One region of the Cobetia sp. Dlab-2-AX genome, then DNA from elsewhere that is predicted to be linked to it. Evidence: predicted binding sites of a transcription regulator. Region 1 holds the regulator's gene; the other holds the start of a gene.
What was found. Region 1 encodes sigma-54, which starts transcription at its own class of promoters, with help from an activator protein. Its sites were predicted from a motif close to TGGCACNNNNNTTGCTNT; they were not measured.

Region 1 (6,641 bases):
ATGGCGGCCAATCTGCTGGCGGTCGGTGATGATGTCGATACGCGTGGCAGCATCCACAGTGGTAGCTGGCTGATCGATGGCATGACCGTCGCGGGCATGTCCGAAGGAGAAGATGATGAGCTGGAAGGCTGATCGCTGACGCTTCTGTCTCGTGCGACAGGCGACAAACAACACGGCCGCTCCCTCGGGAGCGGCCGTGTTGTTTCTGGGGTAATCACTAATACCCGCACCCGTCGGGGATTACAGATAGAGCCAGGTCGCCAGCCCCAGGAAGGCCATGAAGCCGATCACGTCGGTCACGGTGGTCAATATCACGCTGCCGGAAAGGGCAGGGTCGATATTGAGCTTCTTGAGCAGTACCGGCAACAGTGTGCCCGTCACGGCGGCGATCAACAGGTTGATCATGATCGCGGCGCCGATGATTGCCCCCAGCTGGACATCCCCGAACCATACGATGGCGATGCCTGCCACCACCACGGCCCATAACAGGCCGTTGAGTCCCGCGACGATGACTTCGCGCTTGAGTAGCCAGCTGACATTGCCACTCTTGACGTGCCCCAGCGCGATACCACGGATCAGGACGGTGAGTGCCTGAGAGCCCGCGATGCCCCCCATGCTGGCGACAATGGGCATCAGCACGGCCAGCGCGGTGATCTTCTGGATGGTGCCTTCGAACATGCCGATCACGGCGGAGGCCATGAAGGCGGTCAGCAGGTTGATACCGAGCCAGACGGCGCGGCGCCACGAGGTCCGTATCACGGGAGAGAAGGTGTCTTCGTCCTCATCCATCCCCGCCATCGACATCACCTGGTGCTCGGCGTCGCCACGGATGACATCGACCACGTCATCGATGGTGATGCGACCCAGCAGGTTGCCATCGCCGCCGACCACGGGCGCCGAGATCAGATCGTGCTTCTCGAATAGCGAAGCGACTTCGTTCTCCGGCATCAGGGCCGGGATCACCACGCTGTCGGTGTCCATCACTTCGCGCACCGTGACGCCGGGGTCCGAGACCAGCAGGCGGTTGATGGGCAGCGCACCGATGAATTCATCGCGTCGTGAGACGACCAGCAGGGTATCGGTGGAGTCGGGCAGGCGCTCGTGGCGGCGAATGTAGCGCAGCACCACGTCCAGGGTGATGTCCGGACGAATGGTGATGGTGTCCGTGTTCATCAGGCCGCCGGCGGTATCCTCCGGGAAGGACAGTACCGTTTCGACGCGCAGACGCTCCTGCGCCTCCATGGAGTCGAGGACTTCGAGAATCACCGTATTCGGCAGGCGCTGCAGGATGTCGGCGACATCATCCGGTTCCAGGTTCTCGGTAGCGGCGAGAACGTCGACGGCGTCCATGTCCTTGAGGAAGTCGGTCTGGATGTCTTCGCCAAGGTATTGAAGGACATCGCCCTGTAGCTCGGCATCGACCAGCTCCCAGAGCAGATTACGCTCCTTGGGGGGCGAGGATTCGAGCAGGTGGGCCACGTCCACCGGCGCGAGGCCGCGATTGAGCATGCGTCTTGCCTGTTCCAGCTCGCCGCTTTCCAGCGCCTGTGACAGGCGATCAAGTCTTGGCTTGAGTTTTCGAGACGTCTTGCTCATCTGTCGGCTTCCCCTGTCGACATGAAGGACAGTGCTGATTCTACCATTGGCTCAGGGGGGCGCGTCGACAAAAGAGAACAGCGTTTCTTATCGAAAGGACAATCCGCGTTCCGGCCACTGGCGCAAAAGCAGCGTTGCATGGCTGTCAAGCGCAAGGATAGGTGCAGGGAAAGGGGGGAGGGTAGGTGAAAGGATAGGTGCAAGATCAGGTGCCAGGCATCCCACGCGAGCCGTTGATGGTGTCGCCAGGGGGGGCTGCCAGAGGGGGGGAGCTGGCCGATAAGCGAGCGGGCCGAAAAGATAGTTGACCAAGAAGCGAGCTGGCTGAGGAAGGAAGGCTGAGCGCATAGCGCAAATGTACAGCGCTGTCAGTGGCGGTTATTCGTCTTCCTCGAAACGCGCCTCGAACAGCGCCTCGATGGCCAGCATCGCCTCATCGGCCTGTTCGCCCTCGACATCGATCAACAGCTTGGTGCCGCAGGGTGCGGCAAGCATCAGCAACGCCATGACATTGGCTGCATTGGCGCGTCGCTCGCCATGGCTGACCATCACCGTCGCGCAATAGGGCGCACAGCAATTGACCAGCTTGGTGGCTGCGCGGGCGTGCAGCCCGCGACGGTTGGTCAGCGTCAGCTCACGAGAGGCCATCGCGACTCTCCTCGGTGCTGGTGTCTGAGTCGCTTTCGCCTGTGGTATCGACATGACTCAGTGCGGTATGAATACCCAGTTCACGATGGCGTAGACGCACCTCCGGCAGGCGCTCGGCGAAGTAGCTCGCCAGCTGCTCGCACAGGTAGACGCTGCGATGTTGGCCGCCGGTGCAGCCCACGGACACCGTCAGGTAGCTGCGATTGCTGTCCTGATAGGCGGGCAGCCAGCGTTCCAGCCAGCCGGCGATATCGTCATGCATCGCCTGGACGGTGGGGTAGCGCCGCAGGAATTCGGCCACGCTGTCATCGCGACCGGTATCGCCGCGCAGGTTGATGTCCCAGTACGGGTTGGGCAGGCAGCGGACATCGAACACCATGTCGGCGTCGGTCGGCACGCCATGCTTGAAGCCGAAGGATTCAAAGGTCAGCGTCAGGTGGCGAGAGCTGTGCTGGGCGACCTGCTCGGTGATCCGGGAGCGCAGATCGTGCACGCTCAGGTTGGTCGAGTCGATGACCAGATCGGCCTTCTGGCGAATGGGAGCGAGCGTCTTCTGCTCGATCTCGATGGCCTCGGCCAGGGTGTGGTCGTTGTCGCGCGTCAGAGGGTGACGACGACGGGTCGCCGAGTAGCGTTCCAGCAGCACGCGCGAATCGGTGGTCAGGTAGACGACCTGCACGTCCATGCCGCTCTGGCGGACGTTGTCGAGCAATTCGGGGAAGCGGGTCAAGGCTTCCGGCAGGTTGCGGGCATCGATGGAGACCGCGATACGTCGGCGTGCCGGACTGTCCTGTTCGAGCTGGTCGACCAGTGGCGCCAGCAGCATGCCGGGCAGATTGTCGATGGCATAGTAGCCAATGTCTTCCAGCGCCTGGAGAGCGATGGATTTCCCGGAGCCGGAGCGGCCGCTGATGATCACGATCTTCATGAAGTGCTCTCCAAGGGCGAGGTCAACGTCGAAAGAATGCAGGGGTGGGGCAGAAGGCTGCCCGCTATCAGTGCGCTGTACGTCGGCCGATGGGAGGCCAGCAAGACGAAAGCCCGGACGATGTCCGGGCCTGTGATTCAGCGCGCCGGTAATTCGGCGATGGCTTGGGTCAATGCCTCAAAGAGTGCACGCTGGCTGTCTGCCTGGCGCAGGGCCGAGCGATTGGTCGGGGAATTGAGCAATTCCGCGACCTGCCCGAGCAGCGTCAGATGGGTTTCATCCGCTTCCTCAGGCACCAGCAGCACGAACAGCAGATCGATGGGTTCTCCGTCGATGGCATCGAAGTCGATGGGTTCACCGAGCTTCAGAAACGCAGCGATTGGCGTCTTGCAATGCGGGCTACGTGCATGGGGCACGGCCACACCGTGGCCGATGCCGGTCGATCCCAGTCTCTCGCGCCCGATCAGGCGCGAGAAGACTTCCTGGCTATCCAGGCTGGGAATGTTCTGTGCGATGAAGGTGCTGAAGAATTCAAGCACCCGCTTCTTGCTCCCCCCGGGGACACCGTAAAGGGTGCGCTCGGGGGGGAGGATCTGATCAAGTGTCATGGCTGAAGGTCAACGGGTCCCGGTGCCCTGAGCACGAGCCTGGGACTTTTCCTTGTGTTTGACCAGCTGGCGATCCAGCTTGTCGGCGAGCGCGTCGATGGCAGCGTACATGTTGGGGTCTTCTGCCAGGGCGTGGAGGTCAGCGCCTGCTGCGTGCAAGGTGCAGGCAGCCTGCTGGCGCTCCTTCTCGATCGACAGTGTCACCTGAACATTGGTGATGTTGTCGTAATGCCGTTCGAGGCGGGCGAGCTTCTCGTTGACGTAATCGCGGAGAGGATCGGTAAGTTCCACATGATGCCCGGTAATATTCACTTGCATGGACACGCTCCTTTATCCAGCGGGTTGCCATTCAATTGTAACCCTTTTTGACTACGAGCAAACCCTGATCGGACGCTCTGCAACAGGCTTGACGGCCGCCGTCTGGCGATGTTTTCGCGCCCTTGCCAGCGGCGTCAGATGTCGTGAGCGTCTGTACCGACAATGCCCAAGCTTTGCGCAAAGATCAACGCTGCGCTGCATCGTGGCTCAGTGCTTGTCTTCAACTCAATGAAGGGTAGCGGAATGGACTTCAAGGTCACGCTTGAAGGGTGGTGCATGAAAGGCGCGCAAGAAGGCGGGTTTTCGTCGCCAATCCCTGCATGTACGCCGCCTTTCAGGCGCCTGGGTTGCGTGGAGCAAGCAGCGTGCCGGAAGGATCACCGAGTGTCATCCCGGTGCAATACGGCCAAAAGTGACTTTAAAAACATGCGATTGACGGTAAATGATGCTGCCGGAATGATGGATTTTTGCCAACATCCTGCGCGCCGTCATGGGCCATGATGGGTCATTGACGAGTGGTTGACGGCATGACAGGGCGCGCAACAGGCGCGCCGGTGTCAGTAATGTCAGAGGCTGGTGAGAGAGAAAACCAGCGTCTGAGGTTGGCGGCGGCTGCCATTGTGGAGGTGAAAGCAGGGCATGGCAGCTGCAGGTGATGCCTCAGGCCAGACGCTTGCGCTCGCTGGAGGATGGGATGCCCATCGCTTCGCGATACTTGGCCACGGTACGGCGTGCGACCTCGATGCCATCGCTGGCGAGCAGATCGACCAGGCGTGAGTCGGAGAGAGGCTTGCGAGCCGGTTCTTCCGCAATCAGCTTGCGGATGCGGGCACGAATGGCGGTGCTTGAGTGGGCGTCGCCACTGCCGCTGCCACCGACCTGGCTCGAGAAGAAGAACTTGAGCTCGAAGACGCCGCGCGGGGTGTGGATGTATTTCTGGGTCGTGACCCGCGAGATGGTCGATTCGTGCATCTCGACCACTTCGGCGATGTTGGCCAGAATCAGTGGCTTCATGCCTTCCTCGCCTTGCTCGAGGAAGTCGATCTGGCGCGCCATGATCTCGCGGCCGACCTTGAGCAGGGTGTCATTGCGTGATGACAGGCTCTTCATCAGCCAGCGCGCTTCCTGCAGGTTGTCCTTGAGGAAGGTGTTGTCGGCGGACTTGTCGGCACGCTTTATCAGTGCGGCGTATTCCGGCTGGATGCGCAGCTTGGGCAGCGCTTCCGGGTTGAGCTCGACCTGCCAGCCGTGGCGGGTATAACGCACCAGCAGATCAGGGATCACGTAATCGCTGGCGGGCTCGCCCCAGGCGGATGCCGGACGCGGATCGAGCGCGCGCACCAGGCGGATGACGTGGTCCAGCTCGTCATCGTCAAGGCTCAGTCGGCGCTTGAGCAGCTTGCGGTCATCGTTGCCCAGTGCCTCGAGGAATTGACGTACCAGGCGACGCGCCTGCGCCAGCAGCGGCAGATCATCCGGCAGCAGCGCCAGTTGCAGCAGCAGGCACTCGCGCAGGTCGCGGGCGAAGACGCCGGTCGGGTCGAACTGCTGCAGACGCAGCAGTACCTGCTCGAGCTCGGAGGCCTTGAGACCGGGCAGGCCCTGGCCGCGCAGACCATCGACCAGCTCATCGAGTGACAGGCTCAGGTAACCGGCACCGTCGACGGCATCGATCAGGCTCTCCGCCATCTGGCGTTCACGGCCATCGAGGTCGGTCATCGCCAGCTGCCAGCGCAGGTGGTCCTGCAGGCTCTCGACACTGGTATTGCGATCGAAGTCCGGCCCTTCTTCGCTCCCGCTGCCACTGCCGGAGCTGGTCAGGCTACCGGCGTGGTCCTGGTAGAGGTCCGACCAGTCACTGTCGAGGGGGTATTCCTCGGGAATCTCGCTTGAGGAGTCGGCAGTGGAGATCTCGCTCGTATCCTGTGTCTCGATGACATCCAGCGACTCGTAGTCCTCGTCGAGCTCCAACATCGGGTTGGACTCGAGGGCTTGCTGAATCTCCTGACGCAGATCGAGCGTCGACAGCTGCAGCAGCTGGATCGCTTGCTGAAGCTGCGGCGTCATGGTCAGCGAGGTGCCGAGGCGGAGTTGCAGGGTGGGTTTCATGGAGTCAGTCAATTCACGGCAAAGGAACGTGCTTACTACGCTATACCGTGACTCGGGGCACTGACAAGTGGTTGCTGTGAATATTCAAGCAACTTGCATGCCATGTTTCCACCAAGGTGGTATGGACGTCATGCATGCGTCTGATGTCAGACATGAAAAAGCCGCTACGCGATAAAATCACGCAGCGGCTTTTGAAGCTTTCGCCTCCGGTGGGCTCAGCGCAGCCGCTGACCCTAGAGCGTGAACTCGTGGCCCAGGTAGACGTCGCGCACCTGCTGGTTGGCCAGGATGGAGTCCGCGTCACCGTGGGCGATGATCTGGCCATCGCCGACGATATAGGCGGTGTCACAAATATCGAGTGTCTCGCGCACGTTGTGGTCGGTGATCAGCACGCCGATGCCACGATCGCGCAGTTGGCGCACGATGCTCTTGAT
Region 2 (5,378 bases), on a different contig from region 1:
AATTCTTCCCGGCGCTGGTCGAGTCCAATGACGACCCGCGCGCCGAGCTGCTGTTCGAGGATGGCGTCAAGTGGGTCGACAACTGCCCGGACGAGAGCATCGATGTGCTGATCGTCGACTCCACCGATCCGGTCGGCCCGGCGGAAGGTCTGTTCAAGACAGACTTCCTCAAGCGCTGCCATCGTATCCTCAAGCAGGGCGGCCTGATGGTGCAGCAGAGCGAGTCCCCGCTCTATCACACCGATTCCATCATCAAGGACCTGCGCAATGACATGGGCGAAGCGGGCTTTGATAGCGTCGCGACCCTGCCCTTCCCGCAGCCGGTGTATCCGTCCGGCTGGTGGAGCTGCACCCTGGCGGGCAAGGGCTGTGACGTGAAGTCCTTCCGCGAGGAAGATGCCGCTGCCGCCACCTTCGCGCGTGACTTCTATACCGTCGAAGGCCATCGCGCCTCCCTGGTGCTGCCGCCCTTCATGCAGCGCCTGCTGGAGAAGTGATCTGCATGCACCTTGCGGTGGCAAGCAAGCCCCATCAGGGACGAAAACGTGCCTGATGGGATGAACAAGCGTTGAGTCAGTCAGACCGAGACATTGGTCGCAATCTGCCACTCGCGCCACATCGCTGCACCGCCAACGGCCGTTTCGCAATGAAACGGCCGTTTTTATTTTGCACCGATATGAGGCGAACTGGTCTTGTCAGGCGCCTAACTGCGCGGCAATCGCGCGGAATGATCCGCCGCCCCACCTCGAGGCTTTGGCCTATATCACTGGGTTTTAGCACTTTTTTCAGCGTTGAACGCAGCGGATCACTCGCCAGGCGGAAATTGGAACGCGGCTTGCTATTGTCGATAGGTGCCATGCAATGCATTGCACCACTTCTGACTCGAGGCTGATCGAGCGGACTCCAGACTTTCGCGAGGGAATCACGATGCATAACAACAAGAAGCCACTGCTGATCGCTAGCGCCGCTGTCCTGGCCGCCTCCATGGCGACAGGCGCCAGTGCCGCGACCCTGGATAGCGTCAAGGAAAAGGGCTTTGTCCAGTGTGGCGTCAGCACCGGCTTGCCGGGCTTCTCGGCACCGGATGACGCCGGCAACTGGCAGGGCATCGACGTTGATGTCTGCCGCGGCGTTGCAGCGGCCGTACTGGGCGATGCCAGCAAGGTGCGCTATGTACCGCTGACGGCCAAGGAGCGTTTCACCGCGCTGCAGTCCGGCGAGATTGATGTCCTGTCCCGTAACACCACCTGGACGGCGACCCGTGACACCTCACTGGGCCTCAATTTCGCTGGCGTGAACTATTACGACGGCCAGGGCTTCATGGTCAGCAAGGACCTGGGCGTCTCCAGTGCCAAGGAGCTGGACGGGGCAGCCGTCTGCATCCAGTCCGGTACCACCACCGAGCTGAACCTGGCGGACTACTTCCGCCTCAATGACATGTCCTTCGAACCGGTCGTCTTCGATACCTCCGATCAGACCGTCAAGGGCTTCGAGGCTGGCCGCTGTGATGTCCTGACCTCCGACCAATCCCAGCTCTACGCGCTGCGTATCAAGCTCTCCGATCCGGCGTCCGCGATGGTGCTGCCGGAAGTCATCTCCAAGGAACCGCTGGGCCCCGTCGTCCGTCAGGGCGATGACCAGTGGTTCAACATCGTCAAATGGACCCTGTTCGCGCAGATCAATGCCGAGGAGATGGGGCTGACCTCCGACAACATCGAAGAGAAGAAGGCAGATACCAACCCGAACGTCGCGCGTCTGGTCGGTGCCGATGGCAACTATGGCGAAGCCATGGGGCTGCCGGCTGATTGGGCCTATCAGGTCATCAAGCAGGTCGGTAACTACGGCCAGATGTTCGAGCGCAATGTGGGTACCGGCTCCGCACTGGGTATCGAGCGTGGCTTGAACGCACTGTGGACCGATGGCGGCGTCCAGTACGCCCCGCCGGTTCGCTGATGCGCGGGCTCGCCCTGTACTGCGGGTGGGCCTTGCCCCTCATGACAGGCTGAGCAAGGACGCTGGCCAGGGGAAGTGAGCGTCTTGCTCCACTTCCTCTGGCCAGCGTCATGTGGGGCCCGGTAGCAAGAATTCTCACATGAGGCCCAGCCTGTTCCTCGTGACCCATTCATCGAGTGCCGAGAGATAACTGATCTGCCGTTCGATAGGACGGCAGGCGGAAGTCGCATAGCTTTCCGGCGGAGATTGCCTGTATGACACAACCTGCTTCTCGCCCGCCGGCCACGGTCAAGCCGCCATTCTGGCGTGACCCGGCCAAGCGGGCACTGATCTTCCAGCTATTGATGCTGGCAGGCGTGTTCGGTGTGTTGGCGATCATCGTCAGCAATACCCTGACCAACCTCGAAAGCCGTGGCATCACCACCGGCTTTGCCTTTCTGGACAACACCGCAGGCTTTGGCATCCTGCAGAGCCTGATCGACTATTCCGAGCAATCCACCTATGGCGATACCTTCATCGTCGGCCTGCTCAATACCTTGTTGATATCCGCACTGGGTGTCATTGCCGCGACCGTGATCGGCTTCATCATGGGGGTCGCGCGTCTGTCCCCCAACTGGCTGATCTCGCGACTGGCGGCGGTCTATATCGAAGTCTTCCGCAACATCCCGCTGCTGCTGCAGATCTTCTTCTGGTATTTCGCCGTTTTGAGAACCCTGCCGAGTCCGCGTGGCTCGCTGTCGCTGGGCGAGGCATTCTTCCTCAACGTGCGCGGTCTGTTCGTGCCGGCCCCCATCACCTCCAGCGGTTTCTCGGTGGTGATTGCGGTGCTCGTGCTGGCCGTCGTCGCCAGCGGCATCTTCAGCTACTGGAACCGCCAGCGTCAGGCACGTACCGGTCAGCGCCTGCCGGCGGTCTGGATTTCGCTCGCTCTGATCATCGTGGCGCCGCTGCTGGCCTACTTCGCGATGGGCATGCCGCTGAGCTGGGAGCTGCCGGAACTCAAGGGCTTCAACTTCCGTGGCGGTATCACGGTCGTCCCCGAGTTCCTCGCCCTGTGGGTCGCGCTGTCGGTCTATACCGCAGCCTTCATCGCCGAGATCGTGCGTTCCGGCATCGAAGCGGTACCGCACGGCCAGACCGAAGCGTCACGGGCGCTGTCGCTGTCCGGTGGCATGACACTGCGTCTGGTGGTGGTGCCACAGGCGCTGCGCGTCATCATCCCGCCGCTGACCAGCCAGTACCTGAACCTGATCAAGAACTCGTCGCTGGCCACGGCCATCGGCTACCCCGATCTGGTCTCGGTCTTCGCGGGTACCACGCTCAACCAGACCGGTCAGGCCATCGAGGTGATCGCCATGACGATGCTGGTCTATCTGACCATCAGTCTGCTGGTCTCCATGTTCATGAACTGGTTCAACGCCCGCATGGCGTTGGTCGAGCGCTGAGGGTCTGCCCATGTCGATTGAAAAGACGTCGATTGAAAAGACCCTGTCACGGGTCACCGAGAAGATGATCGATTCCCGTCCGGCGCCGAGCGACAGCATCGGTGCGATGGCTTGGCTGAGAGCCAATCTGTTCGCCGGACCGATCAATACGCTGTTCACGCTGTTCGCGCTGTATCTGGTCTACCTGCTGGTGGTGCCCAGCCTGCAATGGGCGCTGATCGATGCCAGCTGGAGCGGTACCTCACGAGAGGACTGCACGGGGGAGGGCGCCTGCTGGGTGTTCATCAGTGCGCGTCTCGATCAGTTCATCTACGGCTTCTACCCGAGTGAGGAAACCTGGCGGGTCGATATCGTCTTCGCCGTCTTTGCGGCACTGATCGCCTGGCTGGCGATTCCGAAGCTGCCGGCCAAGGGCTGGGTCGCCATCGTCAGCCTGGTGGTGTTCCCCTTCATTGCCTACTTCCTGCTACATGGTGGCAGCTTCGGCCTCGAGATCGTCGGCACCCACGAGTGGGGCGGTCTGATGCTGACGCTGGTGCTGGCGGTGGTGGGTATCGTGGCGGCACTGCCGCTGGGGATCCTGCTGGCGCTGGGGCGTCGCTCCGAGATGCCGATCGTGAAGAGCATTTGTGTGGTGTTCATCGAGTTCTGGCGCGGCGTGCCGCTCATCACGGTGCTGTTCATGGCCTCGGTGATGCTGCCGCTGTTCGTGCCTGGCGAGGTCAATCTCGACAAGCTGGTGCGCGCGCTGATCGGTATCACCCTGTTCCAGAGTGCCTACATGGCGGAAGTGGTGCGGGGTGGTCTGCAGGCGATCCCGAAGGGACAGACCGAGGCCGGCATGGCGCTGGGGCTGGGCTACTGGCGCAACATGGGGCTGATCGTGCTGCCCCAGGCGCTCAAGCTGATGATTCCCGGCATCGTGAATACCTTCATTGCCCTGTTCAAGGACACCTCGCTGGTACTGATCATCGGGCTCTTCGATCTGCTCGCCATCGTGCAGGCCGGTCTCGCCGACCCCAAATGGCTGGGCTACTCCATCGAGGGCTATGCCTTCGTGGCGCTGGTCTTCTGGGTCTTCTGCTTCAGCATGTCGCGCTACAGCCAGTATCTCGAGCGCCTGCTGCATACCGGTCACAAGAAGCGCTGATCACGGCGCCAAGGAATCTTCATCATGACAACGACAACATCCGTCTCGCAGGGCAACACCGGCGCCGATGAGCGCCCGATGATCGAGCTCAAGGGTCTCAACAAGTGGTACGGCGACTTCCACGTGCTGCGCGACATCAACCTGAGCGTGCGCAAGGGCGAACGTATCGTCATCTGTGGCCCTTCGGGGTCCGGAAAGTCGACGATGATCCGCTGCATCAATCATCTCGAGGAGCATCAGGAAGGCGATATCGTGGTCAACGGCATGCCGCTGACCCAGGACATCAAGCAGATCGAGGCGATCCGTCGCAACGTCGGCATGGTGTTCCAGCACTTCAACCTGTTCCCGCATCTGACGGTGCTCGAGAACTGCTGTCTGGCGCCGATCTGGGTACAGAAGCGGCCGCGCAAGGAGGCGGAAGCCGAGGCCATGAAGTATCTGGAGCGCGTGCGTATCGCCGATCAGGCCCACAAGTTCCCCGGTCAGCTGTCCGGTGGTCAGCAGCAGCGTGTCGCGATCGCGCGCTCGCTGTGTCTGAGTCCGGAGGTGATGCTGTTCGATGAGCCGACCTCGGCGCTGGACCCGGAGATGATCAAGGAAGTGCTGGATGTCATGGTCGAACTGGCCGATGAAGGCATGACCATGCTGTGCGTGACCCACGAGATGGGCTTCGCCAAGACCGTCGCTGATCGCGTCATCTTCATGGATCAGGGCCAGATCATCGAAGAGAACGCGCCGGAGCCATTCTTCAACAATCCGCAGTCCGAGCGGACCCAGCTGTTCCTCAGCCAGATTCTGGGGCATTGAGGCCACGGGCTGATCGGATGCTG

Region 2: NH396_RS10200 (amino acid ABC transporter substrate-binding protein) is a predicted target of sigma-54. The motif match lies at 825-842, and genes of this name have one in related genera.

Annotation. Positions count from the first base shown of each region.
Region 1 covers NZ_JAMXRV010000003.1:107,028-113,668, forward strand. The annotation lists gene pmbA (metalloprotease PmbA) at 1-132, shown strand, start outside; gene mgtE (magnesium transporter) at 241-1,596, opposite strand; gene NH396_RS06125 (HPr family phosphocarrier protein) at 1,975-2,244, opposite strand; gene rapZ (RNase adapter RapZ) at 2,231-3,172, opposite strand; gene NH396_RS06135 (PTS sugar transporter subunit IIA) at 3,310-3,780, opposite strand; gene raiA (ribosome-associated translation inhibitor RaiA) at 3,790-4,098, opposite strand; gene NH396_RS06145 (RNA polymerase factor sigma-54) at 4,759-6,207, opposite strand; gene lptB (LPS export ABC transporter ATP-binding protein) at 6,441-6,641, opposite strand, start outside.
Region 2 covers NZ_JAMXRV010000005.1:123,506-128,883, reverse strand. The annotation lists gene speE (polyamine aminopropyltransferase) at 1-497, shown strand, start outside; gene NH396_RS10200 (amino acid ABC transporter substrate-binding protein) at 928-1,953, shown strand; gene NH396_RS10195 (amino acid ABC transporter permease) at 2,208-3,398, shown strand; gene NH396_RS10190 (amino acid ABC transporter permease) at 3,409-4,548, shown strand; gene NH396_RS10185 (amino acid ABC transporter ATP-binding protein) at 4,627-5,355, shown strand.